Regions from separate parts of the Pseudoalteromonas sp. BMB genome, predicted to be linked through region 1. Evidence: predicted binding sites of a transcription regulator. Region 1 holds the regulator's gene; each other region holds the start of a gene.
The links. The regulator sigma-54, encoded in region 1, starts transcription at its own class of promoters, with help from an activator protein. The targets are predictions, from matches to a motif close to GTTGGCACGNNNNTNGNNT.
Positions count from the first base shown of each region.

Region 2: flgJ (flagellar assembly peptidoglycan hydrolase FlgJ) is a predicted target of sigma-54. The motif match lies at 1,279-1,297, and genes of this name have one in related genera.
Region 3: BB427_RS20335 (DUF2726 domain-containing protein) is a predicted target of sigma-54. The motif match lies at 1,336-1,354, and genes of this name have one in related genera.

Region 1 covers NZ_MBQA01000105.1:34,747-37,021, reverse strand. The annotation lists gene hpf (ribosome hibernation promoting factor) at 1-138, opposite strand, end outside; gene BB427_RS07665 (RNA polymerase factor sigma-54) at 168-1,667, opposite strand; gene lptB (LPS export ABC transporter ATP-binding protein) at 1,714-2,275, opposite strand, start outside.
Region 2 covers NZ_MBQA01000013.1:86,213-88,487, reverse strand. The annotation lists gene flgK (flagellar hook-associated protein FlgK) at 1-261, opposite strand, end outside; gene flgJ (flagellar assembly peptidoglycan hydrolase FlgJ) at 263-1,237, opposite strand; gene BB427_RS01650 (flagellar basal body P-ring protein FlgI) at 1,346-2,275, opposite strand, start outside.
Region 3 covers NZ_MBQA01000202.1:13,097-15,371, reverse strand. The annotation lists gene BB427_RS20340 (PD40 domain-containing protein) at 1-973, opposite strand, end outside; gene BB427_RS20335 (DUF2726 domain-containing protein) at 1,395-1,985, shown strand; gene mtnN (5'-methylthioadenosine/S-adenosylhomocysteine nucleosidase) at 2,094-2,275, shown strand, end outside.

The DNA.
Region 1 (2,275 bases):
TAGCTTCTCGACATCAAGGATCACATGCACGTTATTGATATGATCAAAGTGCCTTTCTAGCTTCGCAAACTTGTTGGTGACATAGTCTCTTAATGAGTCAGTAATTTCTACATGGCGACCAGTTAGATTTAGTTGCATAAGCATTTTTCCTTCTTGGGTTTTACGTCTTATATCAAGCTTTTACGCTGATTTGACGGTGGAATGGCTAGGGATTCACGATATTTTGCAATCGTACGTCTCGCTACCTTAATTCCTTGCTCAGCTAAGATATCTGCAATTTTGCTGTCACTCAATGGCTTCGCGGTATTTTCTGCAGCTATCAGCTTTTTGATAAGTGCTCTAATTGCTGTAGAGGAGCACTCACCTCCATTTTCTGTACTTACATGGCTAGAGAAGAAATACTTCAGCTCAAATATTCCCCGAGGTGTATGCATGTATTTTTGTGTTGTCACACGGGAAATTGTGGACTCATGCATCTCAACCATTTCAGCAACATCATTTAGCACCATAGGGCGCATTGCTTCGGGGCCATGTTCAAAGAATGCCTGTTGTTGTTGCACAATGCAATTGGTAACTTTTAATAATGTATCATTTCGGCTTTCTAAGCTTTTAATAAACCACTTTGCTTCTTGTAAATGTGAGCGAATAAACTGACTATCCGTACTGGATTTCGCCGTTCTAGACATCGCAGCGTAATGGTCGTTTACTCTTATTTTAGGCATAGCATCAGGATTTAGCTCTACGACCCAGCGACCTTTTACTTTTTTCACTGATACGTCAGGGATCACATATTCAGGCTCTTCATGAATAATGCTTGCCGCTGGTTTTGGGTTAAGGCTATGAATTAACGTCATGACCTCTTTGAGATCGGCTTCTTTAAGGCGCGTTTTCTTAGCCAAAGTTCGATAGTCACGGCTGGCAAGCAAATCGATATGCTCTGTCAGGATCATTTTCGTTTCGGTAATCCATGGCGTATCTGGGGCGAATTGATTTAGCTGAATACACAAGCACTCTTGTAAACTACGCGCTGCGATACCGACAGGATCGAAAAGTTGGATACGTTTGAGTACGGCTTCGACTTCATCCAGCTCAATAGGCTCTTCGCTACTTTCATCATTAATGCTTTCTAAAATGTCTTCGCAAGACAGTGTTAAAATGCCTGACAGGTCGACTGCTTCAATAATCGCAATCGCAATCGCTCTATCTGTTGGACTAAATGGTGTCAGCTCAAGTTGCCACATGAGATAGTCGTGGAGAGATTCAGAGGTTTCCCCTTGATAAACATTATCGTCATCGGGAAGTGGGCCTGAACTTGCAGCGGGTGCTGCGCTCATATATTCATCCCAAGTGACATCCATGGCAAGGTCATCACTGACAGTGTCTTTGCTCATGGCGGTATCTGAGTCTATCTCATAGTCACTAACCTGCGCTTCATCGCTTGAATCTTGATTGTCGTCAGCACTACTCTTTTCTTGGCTGTGTTGGTCAGCGTTTTCGCCGTCAGTATTATCACCTTCTTCCACTTCCAACAATGGATTGCTGTCTAATGCTTCTTGTATTTCTTGTTGCAGATCCAATGTACTGAGCTGCAGCAAGCGAATGGCTTGTTGCAGTTGCGGAGTCATTGTAAGTTGCTGCCCCATGCGCAGCTGTAATGATTGCCTCATGTATCTCTAACAATCCTTTTTAACAGTTATTAATACTACGTCTTAACTATAGCTTGAATTGTTCGCCTAGGTAGACATCTCTTACGGTTTGATCTGCCAAAACATGTTCTGGCGTGCCTGCAGCGATTAACTCACCATGTGAAACGATGTAGGCTTTTTCACATACGTCCAGTGTTTCTCTAACGTTATGATCGGTGATTAGCACACCGATACCGCGATTTTTTAGGTGCTCTATGATTGTCTTTATATCTAACACCGAAATAGGATCAACACCAGCAAAAGGTTCATCTAACAGGATAAACTTAGGATTAGCGGCTAAAGCGCGAGCAATTTCTACGCGTCTTCTTTCGCCTCCCGATAATGCCATGCCCTGTGAGTCACGAATGTGTTGAATATTAAATTCGTCCAGTAACTCGTTTAGTTCAGCTTCTCTCTCAACTTTAGATAAGTCTTTTCGAGTTTCTAAAATCGCCATCAAATTTTGATAGACCGTGAGTTTTCTAAAGATTGAAGACTCTTGCGGTAGATAGCCAATACCAAGTCGCGCGCGGCTGTGCATCGGTAGCAAAGTGATATCTTCATCATCAATCTGAATAAAACCTTTGTCG
Region 2 (2,275 bases), on a different contig from region 1:
AACACGGCTTGCCTCAGTGACAAACTGCTCGTAGTAAGACTGATTAGAAATATCACGATTTAATTGCTGCTGCGCAAATTGGTTGAGCAAACGCACGGTTTCACCGCGGCCAACCATGCCACCTATCATTGTTCCGTGTTCAGTCCGTTCACGGATATACCCTTTGGTATTTAGGTTAGCGATGTTTTTACTGGTGGTTTGTAGTAACTCAGAGTTAGCCCTAACCCCTGCTGCACCAATATTTAATAGATCAAATGACATCTCATCTGACTCCCTTTGTTAGCGCACCGGATAAGAAATCGGATACATCAATACGCTTTAAAACTGACTTAATTTTGTTGGCATAATTCGGATCGGTCGCGTAGCCTGCATTTTGAAGCTCACTTAAATAAGCATGACTATCACCAGCCTTATTTAAGGCTTGCTCGTATCTCGGATTACCTTTTAGGAAACTGACATAATCATCAAAGCTTTGTTCTAGCGACTTGTAAGCACGGAAATCGGCTTGCTTTTGCACCGGTAACCCTTGCTCAAATTCAAGTGTCGATTTTCTGGCGCTTTCACCACTCCAGCGGCTATCCGCTTTGATATTGAATAGATTAAAACTGCTACTACCATCTTTTTTGCTGATGATGTGTTTACCCCAACCAGTTTCCAGTGCAGCTTGTGCAACCATTACCGCAGGGTTCAAGCCTAGCTTTTTCGCAGCAATTTGAGCGTATTTCCAAATTCTGTCGACGAATTCCTCAGGAGAAGCAAAGCCTGTTTGCTCATCGCTTGAGGTATTTGCCTTAACATTGACAGCCTGCGGTTCAGGTTTACGCACACTCTCACTCGCTGTCGCCTGTCCTTTAAAGGAAAGATCGCCGTCAGCTCTCATTACTGAGGCAGGCTTATACTTTTCAGAATTAGGAGACAACTGCTGCACAATCAGATCTGCAAGTCCTAAGCTGCCCTGCTCAGATAAATGCATCGAAAGTTGCTGATCATGCATTTCTTCAAAAAATTTGACACCACTAGAGTTAAATGGACTGTCTTTATCCTCTAGCGCCTCATTCGCTTTACGCATGCTTTGTAACAACATTTGCGTAAAGATAGACTCAAACTGTTGTGCCGCCTTTTTCAATGCCTGATCTGAGGCACCTTGATCGCCAGCACCTTTCAGCGCCTCTTTACGGATCGAATCAAGGTTTCCTAGGTCAAAAAAGCTTTGATTTTTCAATTGGTCGGTGTTCATACACTCAGCACTGTTTGACGTTAATAACTATACAAATAGAAATGCAAAATCCGAGCCAAAAAAAAGCCCCACAATTGTGGGGCTAACTAGTTGATTAATAATAGAACATCAAATGACGACTAATTGACCATTTATTGCGCCCGCTTCTTTTAGCGCTTCAAGGATCGCCATTAAATCACCAGGTGCAGCACCAACTTGGTTAATTGCCCTAACCAAGTCATCAAGGCTCACGCCTGGGTCAAACACAAACGCTCGAGAGTCGTCCTGATTTACGTCGATAATACTTTGCTGCGTCACTGTTGTTTCGCCATTCGCCAGCGCATTAGGTTGAGACACATTTTGTTGCTCAGCAATCGTTACGGTAAGGCCGCCATGAGTAATTGCCGCAGGCTGCAACTTGACATTTTTGCCGATAACGATAGTACCTGTGCGCGAGTTAACGATGATCTTCGCAGCGGTATCCGCTGGTTTGAATTCAAGATTCTCTAGCGTAGATAAATACGCAACGCGCTGAGACGGATCTCTTGGTGCAATTACTCGAACTGAAGCTGCATCCATAGGTTTAGCACTGTTTGGTCCAACAAGACCATTGATAGTGTCGGCCAAGCGCTTTGCGGTAGTAAAATCCGGTCTATTCAAGTTAAAGGTAATGTAATCACCCTGAGTAAAGGGGCTTGGAACTGCTCGCTCCACTGTCGCGCCGTTTGCCACCCGACCTACTGTCGGGGTGTTGATCACAACTCGGCTCCCATCGGCACCATCAGCGCCCAAACCACCGACAATCAAGCTACCTTGCGCAATTGCATATACGTTACCATCAACCCCTTTAAGAAAGGTCTGAAGTAACGTGCCGCCTCGTAAACTACCAGCACTACCAATTGATGACACAGTAACGTCAATGGTTTGACCGGGTTTAACAAAAGGTGGTAAGTCAGCATGAACCGCAACTGCCGCGACATTTTTAATTTTTGGCTTTAAGCTTGCTGGCATCGTGATCCCAAAGCTATTCAACATCGCTTTAAAGCTTTGCTCGGTAAA
Region 3 (2,275 bases), on a different contig from region 1:
AGCCCTTCTCGCGAAGATATTGGTTTAGCTCGGTTATATCAACGCTATAAATATTCATAAGGCCATTATGGATCCTTTCCTGTCGCTGAAGCAATTCATCATAATTGTTTACAGCTTTCACATCTGGGTTTTTATCACTTGAGAAAAACAAAGTATTACCGTCAGCTGATAGGATCGGATCTGAATCCATACGACGCGAATTGATTTTATCACCTAGATTTATCGGTTTCCCCCACTTGCCATCTTTTTGTTTAACCGATACATGCAAATCATAGTGGCCTAAACCGCCCGATCTCATTGACGTGAAAAATAGCAATTTTCCGTCCGATGAAACCTCGGGATCAGCATCACTTGCTGTGGAGTTGAGCTCTGAAATCTCAATTGGCGCTTGATATCCATCAGGGTGGTACTTAGAAAGAAAAAGATCTACGCTGCCCGTAGCTCCTTTTATGATAGATGAGAAGTAGATATCTTTATTAGTGTGTATAGTTGGGTAGATCACAGTATGATCTCCGTTAATTTTGCCAGGCACTAACTCAGGTTTGCCAAATTTATCACCATCATAGCTGACTTGCCACATCTGAAAGATGCCATTTTCCACATTCTCTACCGGCCTTCTGGAAGTAAAATAAAATGTGTTACTGTCTTTGGAAAAGTACGGATTTGTATCGTGAAATTCACCGCTAAAAGGAAGCAATGTTGGGGTTTGCCAAGTGTCCCCTTGTTTGTGAGAAATGACTAAAGCACTGTGTGAAAATCGGGCTAAAGCTCTAACAAACGCAAACTTTTTACCATCTGGAGACAAACTAGAACCGTACTCAAATTGATTAGTCGATACTATGTTTGGCGCAAACAAGCTTGGCTCTAGGTTGTTTAAAATCACCGCTAACTTGTCATCAGCTTGTACTGACCATTGCGCAGAAACTGCTGAAATCAATAACCCTATTTTAGCGACTGTTTTACGCTGTATCATATAAATATCCTTTTTTGTTATAGTACACTTTGTTTACTTTTTGATAATTGTATGTGTGTTGAATCAAACTGCTTGAAAAGTAACTTTGTCGCCAAATGATATTATCAAAACATAACTGAAATTAAAAAAGCAACAATCCCACATGACTTAGTGATATATAGAAGCTTAATAAAAATTACTTTATAGGGCATGTTGATTTTAAAAGTCGGGCTGGTTTTGCAGTAATTTATGATGTTTTTAAGCGACATTGCGCTAATACAATGTGTTATGCCACATAAATCAGCAGAAAGATATCATAAGTGCTTATCCCCAGTGGCTTACTCACCGCCCTAATGTTTATCTCCTACTTATTTAAGCTCTCTTCTGGCACAGCTATTGCTTATAAAACCACAGATGTCATTTTTTTGATTTGGAGTTTTGTATGGAATTTGCGTTACTTGCTATTTTGGCTCTAGTGGTCGTTGCTTCCATTGTCGCTTCTAAGTACACCGATGTGGGTGGCAATCCTTATCCGTTTAATCGTAAAGAATCTGTTTTTACCACCGTTGAAGCATCGTTTCTACACTTATTAGAACGTGCAGTTGGCGATAGATATAAAATCGTAAGCCGCATTAAACTCATTGATGTGATTGAGTGCAAGCCGGGGATCTCTCCAAAAGCGCGTCGTGCCGCGGTAACTAAAGCTAAGAATAAGCAGTTGGATTATGTTTTGGTAGACAAAGAGACACTGAAAATTGTTGCCGCTGTTGATTTGGTCAATAACGCCAATAAAAACGGCCACAAAGCACAAAAAGACTGGTTTGTCAGTGGCGCTCTGGAATCTGCGGGTATTCCACACATTCGCATGAAAATCAAAAGTGGCTACCAAAGTGCGGAGGTTCGTGCGGCAATCTTGTTCAAGCTTGGCCAAAAAGTGGAGATGCCAAAGAAAACCAGAAACCGCACCTACAAACCTGCGGTACTGTCACCTTCACAGGCAAAAGCACAGTCAACTCAGTTGGCAGAAATCTAGCAAAACGGGCGTCAGCCCGTTTTTTGTTTTACCTATCAAAACCCCTTTCGTATAATAAAAGCAATTTTGACACTGGGGCTTTCCCCACCACAAATTAGGAATCTTTTGATGAAAGTAGGCATTATCGGCGCAATGGAGCAAGAAGTTACCATTTTGCGTAACACCATGGAAAACCCGCAAACATTGACCAAAGGTGGCTTTACTTTTTATACCGGCAAACTGGCTGGTCTTGACGTAACGCTTGTACAGTCTGGCATTGGTAAAGTGGCAGCGACGGTTGCGACAACTTT